2 regions of the Streptacidiphilus sp. EB103A genome follow, and region 2 is predicted to be linked to the other one. Evidence: riboswitches for the same ligand, from Rfam matches in the RefSeq annotation. Region 2 holds a riboswitch; the other holds the start of a gene.
The links. Region 2 has a riboswitch for cyclic di-AMP ahead of ABH941_RS05765 (NlpC/P60 family protein). Riboswitches for the same ligand answer to the same signal wherever they lie in the genome.
Positions count from the first base shown of each region.

Region 1: it holds a riboswitch for cyclic di-AMP, as region 2 does, so the genes downstream of both, ABH941_RS35560 (transglycosylase family protein) here and ABH941_RS05765 (NlpC/P60 family protein) in region 2, are expected to answer to the same signal.

Region 1 covers NZ_JBGCAQ010000027.1:96,420-100,128, reverse strand. Annotated here, with positions in the region: gene eno (phosphopyruvate hydratase) at 1-1,112, opposite strand, end outside; gene ABH941_RS35560 (transglycosylase family protein) at 1,283-2,035, opposite strand; cyclic di-AMP (ydaO/yuaA leader) riboswitch at 2,039-2,196, opposite strand; gene ABH941_RS35555 (HAD family hydrolase) at 2,299-3,051, opposite strand; gene ABH941_RS35550 (phosphotransferase family protein) at 3,170-3,709, opposite strand, start outside.
Region 2 covers NZ_JBGCAQ010000003.1:120,541-124,249, forward strand. Annotated here, with positions in the region: gene ABH941_RS05755 (NYN domain-containing protein) at 1-427, shown strand, start outside; gene ABH941_RS05760 (NlpC/P60 family protein) at 610-1,683, shown strand; cyclic di-AMP (ydaO/yuaA leader) riboswitch at 2,025-2,173, shown strand; gene ABH941_RS05765 (NlpC/P60 family protein) at 2,232-3,257, shown strand; gene ABH941_RS05770 (NlpC/P60 family protein) at 3,472-3,709, shown strand, end outside.

The sequences.
Region 1 (3,709 bases), on a different contig from region 2:
ACGTCCTCGGTCTCGCCGGAGCGGTGCGACATCATGCAGCGGAAGCCGTTGCGCTGGGCCAGCTCCACGGCGTCCAGGGTCTCGGTGAGCGAGCCGATCTGGTTGACCTTCACCAGCAGGGCGTTGGCGGTGCCCTCCTTGATGCCGCGGGCCAGCCGGGTCGGGTTGGTGACGAACAGGTCGTCGCCGACGATCTGCACCTTGTCGCCGATCCTGCCGGTCAGCACGGTCCAGCCGGCCCAGTCGTCCTCGAACAGCGGGTCCTCGATGGAGACCAGCGGGTACGCGGCGACGAGCTCCTCGTAGTACTCGGTCATCTCGGCGGCCGAGCGGGACTTGCCCTCGAACTCGTACTTGCCGTCCTTGTAGAACTCGGACGCGGCGCAGTCCAGGGCCAGGGCGACGTCCTTGCCGGGGGTGTAGCCGGCCAGCTGGATGGCCTCGACGATGAGGTCCAGCGCCTCGCGGTTGCTGTCCAGGTTGGGGGCGAAGCCGCCCTCGTCGCCCAGACCGGTGGAGAGGCCGCGCTTCTTCAGCACGCTCTTGAGGGTGTGGTACACCTCGACGCCCCAGCGGACGGCCTCGGAGAAGGACTCCGCGCCGATCGGGGCGATCATGAACTCCTGGATGTCGACGTTGGAGTCCGCGTGCGAGCCACCATTGAGGATGTTCATCATCGGCACCGGCAGCACATGGGCGTTGGGGCCGCCCAGGTAGCGGAACAGCGGCAGGTCGCTGGCCTCGGAGGCGGCGTGCGCCACGGCGAGGGAGACACCGAGGATCGCGTTGGCGCCGAGGGAGGACTTGTCCGGGGTGGCGTCCAGGTCGAGCATGGCCTGGTCGATCAGGCGCTGCTCGGTGGCGTCGTAGCCGATCAGCTCCGGGCCGATCTGCTCGATGACCGCGAGCACGGCCTTCTCCACGCCCTTGCCGAAGTAGCGCGACAGGTCGCCGTCGCGCAGCTCCAGGGCCTCGAACGCGCCGGTCGAGGCGCCGGACGGAACGGCGGCACGACCGGTGCTGCCGTCGTCGAGGCCGACCTCGACCTCGACCGTGGGGTTGCCTCGTGAGTCGAGGATCTCCCGGGCTACGACGACGTCGATGGACGGCACAGGCATCTCCTAGGGGGGAATACAGGGGTGCTTACGACAAGAGCCTAGCCGCAGCCGGGGGCGGGGCCACCCGGACCTTCCGCCTGTCTCACAGGACGGAGCCCCTACTCACCAGTAGTTCACCTGGCGGGCAGGGGCTCCGTCCCTGAGCAGCTGAGCGCCGCACGGGGTCAGACGACCACGAGCTTCTGGCCGGGGAAGATCAGGTTCGGGTTCGCGCCGACGGTGGACTTGTTGTCCTTGTACAGCTCGGTCCAGCCGCCGCTGAGGTGCGCGGCGGCGGCGATGGCGGAGAGGGAGTCGCCCGACTTGACGGTGTAGTTGCCGTGGCCGACCTTCGGCGCAGCCGTGGTCGTGGTCGTGGTGCGCGTCGCGGGCTTGACGACCTTCGAGGCGGAGTCCGTGGCAGCGGTCGACCGGTGCTTGCCGGTACTGCTGCTCTGCGTGGTCGTGCTCGTCGTCGAGTCGGAGCTCGAGCTCGACGAGGACGAACTGGAAGAGGAGGACGAGCCCGCGGTGCTCACCGAGGCGGCGGCGCCGCCCTGGGTGAGTCCGGCCTTCGGCCCGCAGACCGGCCAGGCACCGGGCCCCTGCGAAGCCAGCACCTTCTCGGCTATCGATATCTGCTGGCCCTTGGTGGCGTGGTCCGCGGTGGACGCGTACTGGCCGCCGCCGTAGGCGCTCCAGGTGGAGGCGGAGAACTGCAGCCCGCCGTAGTACCCGTTGCCGGTGTTGATGGACCAGTCCCCGCCGCTCTCGCAGCTGGCGACCTTGTCCCAGGTGGAGACGGAGGCGGCAGAGGCGCTGGTCGCGCCGATCAGCGGCAGAGCTATGCCGGCGGTGCCGAGGCTCGCGGTCGCGACCAGGCGCTTGGTCTGACTGGTGCGCGGCTTGCGATGGCGTCCGGGCGTGTTGAAAGGCATGGCAGGTACCCTCTCCGACGCCTGCGAGGTGAGCTGTCGGGTTCGGGCCGTGAGGTAGCCCGGGCGCTGACGCGCCTTCACCCCAAGCCGCAGCCTTGAGAACTGCGGCAACTTACCTGGGTCCCCCGCTCCTGCCCAATCCTGAAGTTCGAGTTCCGCTCCCCGGCTGGACAGGACTCGGCGTCCCGCGGAGCGGCCGCCCGCGCATGCAGGCGTTCCGGGAAGGCTAGACATATCAGCTGCTTAATCACAAGCCCATCCCGTCACACAAGGAGCGACAAATCACCCAGATCGGACCAGCCTTGGATCAAAGCTTCCGGGTCAGCACCCGCATCAAGCAGTCGCTTCTGGCGCGCCTCGGCCCCGCCAGTGAACCCGATGAACTTGACCCCAGCCTCAGCCGCCGCACTCACATCAGAGGGGGCGTCACCAATGAAGACGCAGTGCCCTGCATCCCCCAACGGCCCCAGCGACTTGAGCGCCTCCAGCAGAAGATGCGGGTTCGGCTTCATCAGGTGCGGATCATCCGGCCGACCGAAGACTTGCTCCGCCTGGATCGCCCCCACCTTCACCCCGTCACGACACAGATAATCCACGATGGCCGCTGCCGCATTGTTGCTGACGATCCTCACCGTCTTCCCCAGGGCAATCAGGCCCGATATCGCCTCGGAAGCACCGGGCGTCGCCCGCGCCGACTTGACCGCCATCCGTTCGGCGCCGGAGAGCCAATCGTGGAACTGACGGGTCAGGAGACGAATCTCCCCATCGGACGCCCCACGGCTCAGCAGCGCACCAGGAAGCCTTCTGAGGAGTAGGTGCGGATCATCCATCCCTGCGAGATCCGGCGGCAGATCCGCCCCAGCCCTGGCGAGCCGTCCTCGAAGATCCTCTGCCACACCCACGGCGGTCAAACTGGCGAAAACCGAGCAAATGGGTCCGTCGAAATCAAGTAGGACCACGGACGCCGCAGACAACATCCGGGCTGCCGCACCATGTTGTACCGACAATGCAGCCACTCGCTCTCATGGTCCACGGGTCCACGTACCCTAGGAGTGCACGGCCTGACCCGCCGTCACCCGATTCACGGTACGCCCGAGCACCCCGAGGAACGCACAGGTTCAACGATGGCAAGGCTCAACTTCCTCCGACGCGGCTGCGGTGCCACTCGCGCAGAGCAGTTGCGATCTGCCGGCGGTCGGGGGTGCGCTCCAGTTGCAACGGCGCGGCGGCACGCTGCAGCGCGCTCTCGATACGGGCGACGGCCCGGGCGAATACACCCTCCTCGATCAGCGCTCCGAGACTGGATGCAGCACGAAGGATGTCTGGATAGATCGACTGCGCCCGCTCATAGGCCAGATAGATCGGGAGATCGGCCCGGATACCCTCGGTCAGCCCTGGCCGAGCAGCATCCAGGCTTGCTTTCCAGGACCCGATCACGGAGTCGAACTGTGAAGCCGGGTACCCCATACGCACCATATGTGTGGAAATGTCATAAATCGGATCACCCGTCATCGCAAACTCCCAATCGATGACGCTCACCCGATCCTGCGGGCCTACTACAAGGTTTCCGCGGTGCAGGTCAGTGTGAAGAAGGCAGAACGGTCTCCGCTTGAGCCTGGGGATACGGTCGACGAATCTCTGCAGCGCGTGTTCCGGAAGTCCGAGTCGTTCCAG
Region 2 (3,709 bases):
CCTGGACGGGGACGACCCCGCGCTGCTGGACCAGCTGCTGGCGCTCCCTCAGGTGCATCTGCTGGTGGACGGCTACAACGTCACCAAGAGCGGCTATCCGACGCTGCCGCTGGAGAAGCAGCGGGTCAGGCTGCTCAACGGACTGTCCATGCTCGCCGCGCACAGCGGCGCGGAGATCACCTGCGTGTTCGACGGCAAGGATCTGGACGCACCGGTGCCGATGGCTCCGCCGCGCGGGGTGAGGGTGCTCTTCAGCCGCTCCGGGGAGAACGCCGACGAGTTGATCCGCCGTCTGGTGCGGGCCGAGCCCGAGGGCCGTCCGGTGGTGGTGGTGTCGACCGACCGGGAAGTGGCCGACGGAGTACGGAAGGCCGGCGCGCGGCCGGTGCCCTCGGCGATGCTGCTGCGGCGTCTTGTCCGCACCTGAACTGAATAGTCGTCCGGGCGGCTTTAAACCCTTTCATATAAAGGACATTGCTCCCATTCATACCCGGACTTCCCGCCCAGGGCGACAGAGTCACATCTCTCTCACTAGTCTCTCCCTTCGAACCTATGTCTGTGAACCTCTGTCTGTGTTCGCCAGCGTTTGCTCGAAGGGAACCAGCTTCTGTGGCCACGCACCGTCGCCCCAAGCAACCCAGCCGCGCCAAGGTGTCGATCCTGACCGCGGCCGCCGCCACCGCTGTGGCCCTCTCGGCCCAGGCATCCGCGCAGGCAGCGCCGATGACCACCAGCGACCAGGCGAAGTCCCAGGTCGAGGCGGACCAGGCGGCGGCGAGCGCGGCGACGGAGCAGTACGACCAGGCGCAGACCCAGGAGCAGACGCTGCAGCGGCAGACCAATGTGCTCCAGGACGAGATAGCCCGGCAGCAGGCCGCGGTGAACAAGGAGTTGGGCCAGCTGGGGCAGATGGCCAGCGCTGAGTACCGCAACGGCGCCGTCGACCCGACGGTGAAGCTGCTGCTCGCCTCGAACCCGACCGAGTACCTGAGCCAGGCGTCCACCCAGAGCCGGGTCGCCGGCAGCCAGGCCGCCATGCTCCAGCAGTTGCAGAGCCAGGAGAAGACCCTGGCCGAGGAGAAGGCGCAGGCGGCCCAGGAGCTGACGGCCCAGCAGAGCCTGCTCCAGCAGATGCAGTCGGCCAAGAACACCGCCCAGTCCAAGCTCAACCACGCCCAGAGCGTGCTCAGTTCGCTCTCCGCGTCGGCCCGTGCCGCAGTGCTGGCGGCGGCCGCCAAGTCGCAGGGGACCAGCACCGGCGGCGCCTACGGCTCTGTGAACTCCACCGACAACCACATGTCGGTCTCCCAGATCAACCTCTCCGGGATATCCGCCGCCGCCCGTACGGCGATGGAGGCGGCGATGAGCAAGGTCGGGGTCGCCCCCTACTCCTTCGGCGCCTCGGGCCCCAATGCCTTCGACTGCTCCGGCCTGGTGATGTGGGCCTTCGCCCACGCCGGGATCAGCCTGCCGCACTCCTCCTTCTCCGACGAGTCCGTGGGCACCCTGGTGGCCTCCAGCGCCGACCTGAAGGTGGGCGACATCGTGGTGCTGGAGCACGGCAACCATGTCGGCCTCTACGCCGGCAACGGGATGCTGCTGAACGCCCCCGAGTACGGCTACAACGTGTCCATCCAGCCGATGTCCTACTTCGGGTCGATCGTGGCGATTCGTCGCTTCTGACGGAGAGCCACCTCCGGGTCGAAGGTTTGGGAGTCGGCTGAGGCGAGGGTTGTCTCGTGATGTGACTCACGTCACCACGGCCTCCAACGCCTCGGCCGGATGACCGATTTGACCGCCATGTCGTCGTCAGATGGTCATGCCGCGACTACGTTCCGTTCGAAATCTGATGCGGTGTCGTAACCAAAGATAGTTTTTACTTACAGGGATTTGAACGGATCACGGTTGGGTCACTAGTGTCATCGATCGAACCACCGCGAAGTCGATCACCCATCCCGGGTGACAGCGGGGGTTTCCGCCGAGTCCGACCGTACGGCAGGCCGTCCCGAAGCCATCGGGGTGACCACAGGGGAGCGCCGTCAGTCTCGGAGCCGGGGAACCACGTTCCTCGGGGTGAATCGACGCCAGGCCGGTACGCCGGTGAAGCGCCGTAGGGCACGTCTTCCAGCCCGAACCCGTCAGCTCACCCGGTAGGCGGACGTAGGAAGAAGGAGCTCGCCTTCGTGGCGTCCCATCGTCGTCCCAAAGCCCCTGGTCGCGCTCGCATAACCGTGCTCACGGCTGCAGCGGCCACCACCGTCGCCCTCTCCGCGACCGCTGCCCAGTCGGCGCAGGCGGCCCCGACGCAGACCACTGCCCAACTCAAGGCCCAGATCGACAAGCTGAACAGCGACGCCGACACGGCGGTTCAGCAGTACGACAAGGCGCAGTCCGACCAGCAGACCCTGCAGAAGCAGGTCAGCACGCTGCAGGACCAGGTCGCCCGCCAGCAGGCCTCGGTCACCGCCAAGGCCACCGCCCTCGGCTCGGTCGCCAGCGCGATGTACCGCAGCGGGTCGATCGACCCGTCGGTCCAGCTGATGCTCTCCACCGACCCGGAGTCGTACCTGAACCAGGCGTCGGCGCAGAGCCAGATCACCGCCAGCCAGTCGAACATGCTGGCCGAGTTGAAGAGCGAGCAGTCGACGCTCAACAACGAGAAGGCCGAGGCCGAGACCAAGCTGAAGGCCCTCGACGCCACCAGCAAGCAGCTCGCCGCCTCCAAGGCCGCGGTGCAGCAGAAGCTCGCCGCCGCCCAGGCGAAGCTGGACTCCCTCACCTCCGCCCAGGCGGCCGCGCTCAAGGCCGCCAACGCCGCCGCCGCCTCCAAGGCCGCCGCCGCCGTGAGCAGCTCCTCTTCCTCTTCCTCGTCCAGCAGTGCCTCGGGCTCGTCCTCGTCCAAGGCCGGCGACTCGGTGGAGGCGACCGCCTACGCCGCCGCCCAGACCAAGCTCGGCGACGCGTACGTCTACGGCGCCACCGGTCCGAACACCTTCGACTGCTCCGGGCTGACCCAGTGGGCGTACGCCCAGGCCGGGGTGTCCATCGGCCGTACCACCTACGACCAGATCAACGCCGGCACCGCGGTCAGCCGCGCCAACCTTCAGGTCGGCGACCTGGTCTTCTTCAACAGTGACTCGCACGTCGGCATCTACGCCGGCAACAACATGGTGCTGCACGCCCCGCACACCGGCACTGTGGTGAAGTACGAGAGCATCGACACGATCGGCTCCATCTACGCGATGCGCCACATCTGAGTTCGGCGAGCCGCCCAAACGGCTGTACGGGCCCGATCCCCTGACGGGGGTCGGGCCCGTCGCCGTGTCCGGGCCCACCTATTCCGACGTGGCGTTTCGTCAAGTTGTACTAATTTAGGGGATATTTTCGTCCTTGCTGGGGTTTGGACTCTATGTGTCCGACTCGCTAACGTCGGCGCTCGGCCCTCTGCTTCGACGAATGGAGCCAGTCCCCGTGGCGTCCCACCGACGTGTCCGACCGCTGGGCCAGTACTCCACCGTGGCAGCCCTGTCGCGCACCGCGGCGACCGTGGCGGCGGCCACGGCGGCGGTCCTGGCGGCCGGCGGCAGCGCGCTGGCCACTCCGGGCGACCCGGGCGGCGGCAGTTCCGGCGGTGGCGCCCCGGTCACCGCCGACGACGTGCAGCACCAGCTGGACGGCCTCTACGCGCAGGCGGAGGTGGCCGGCCAGC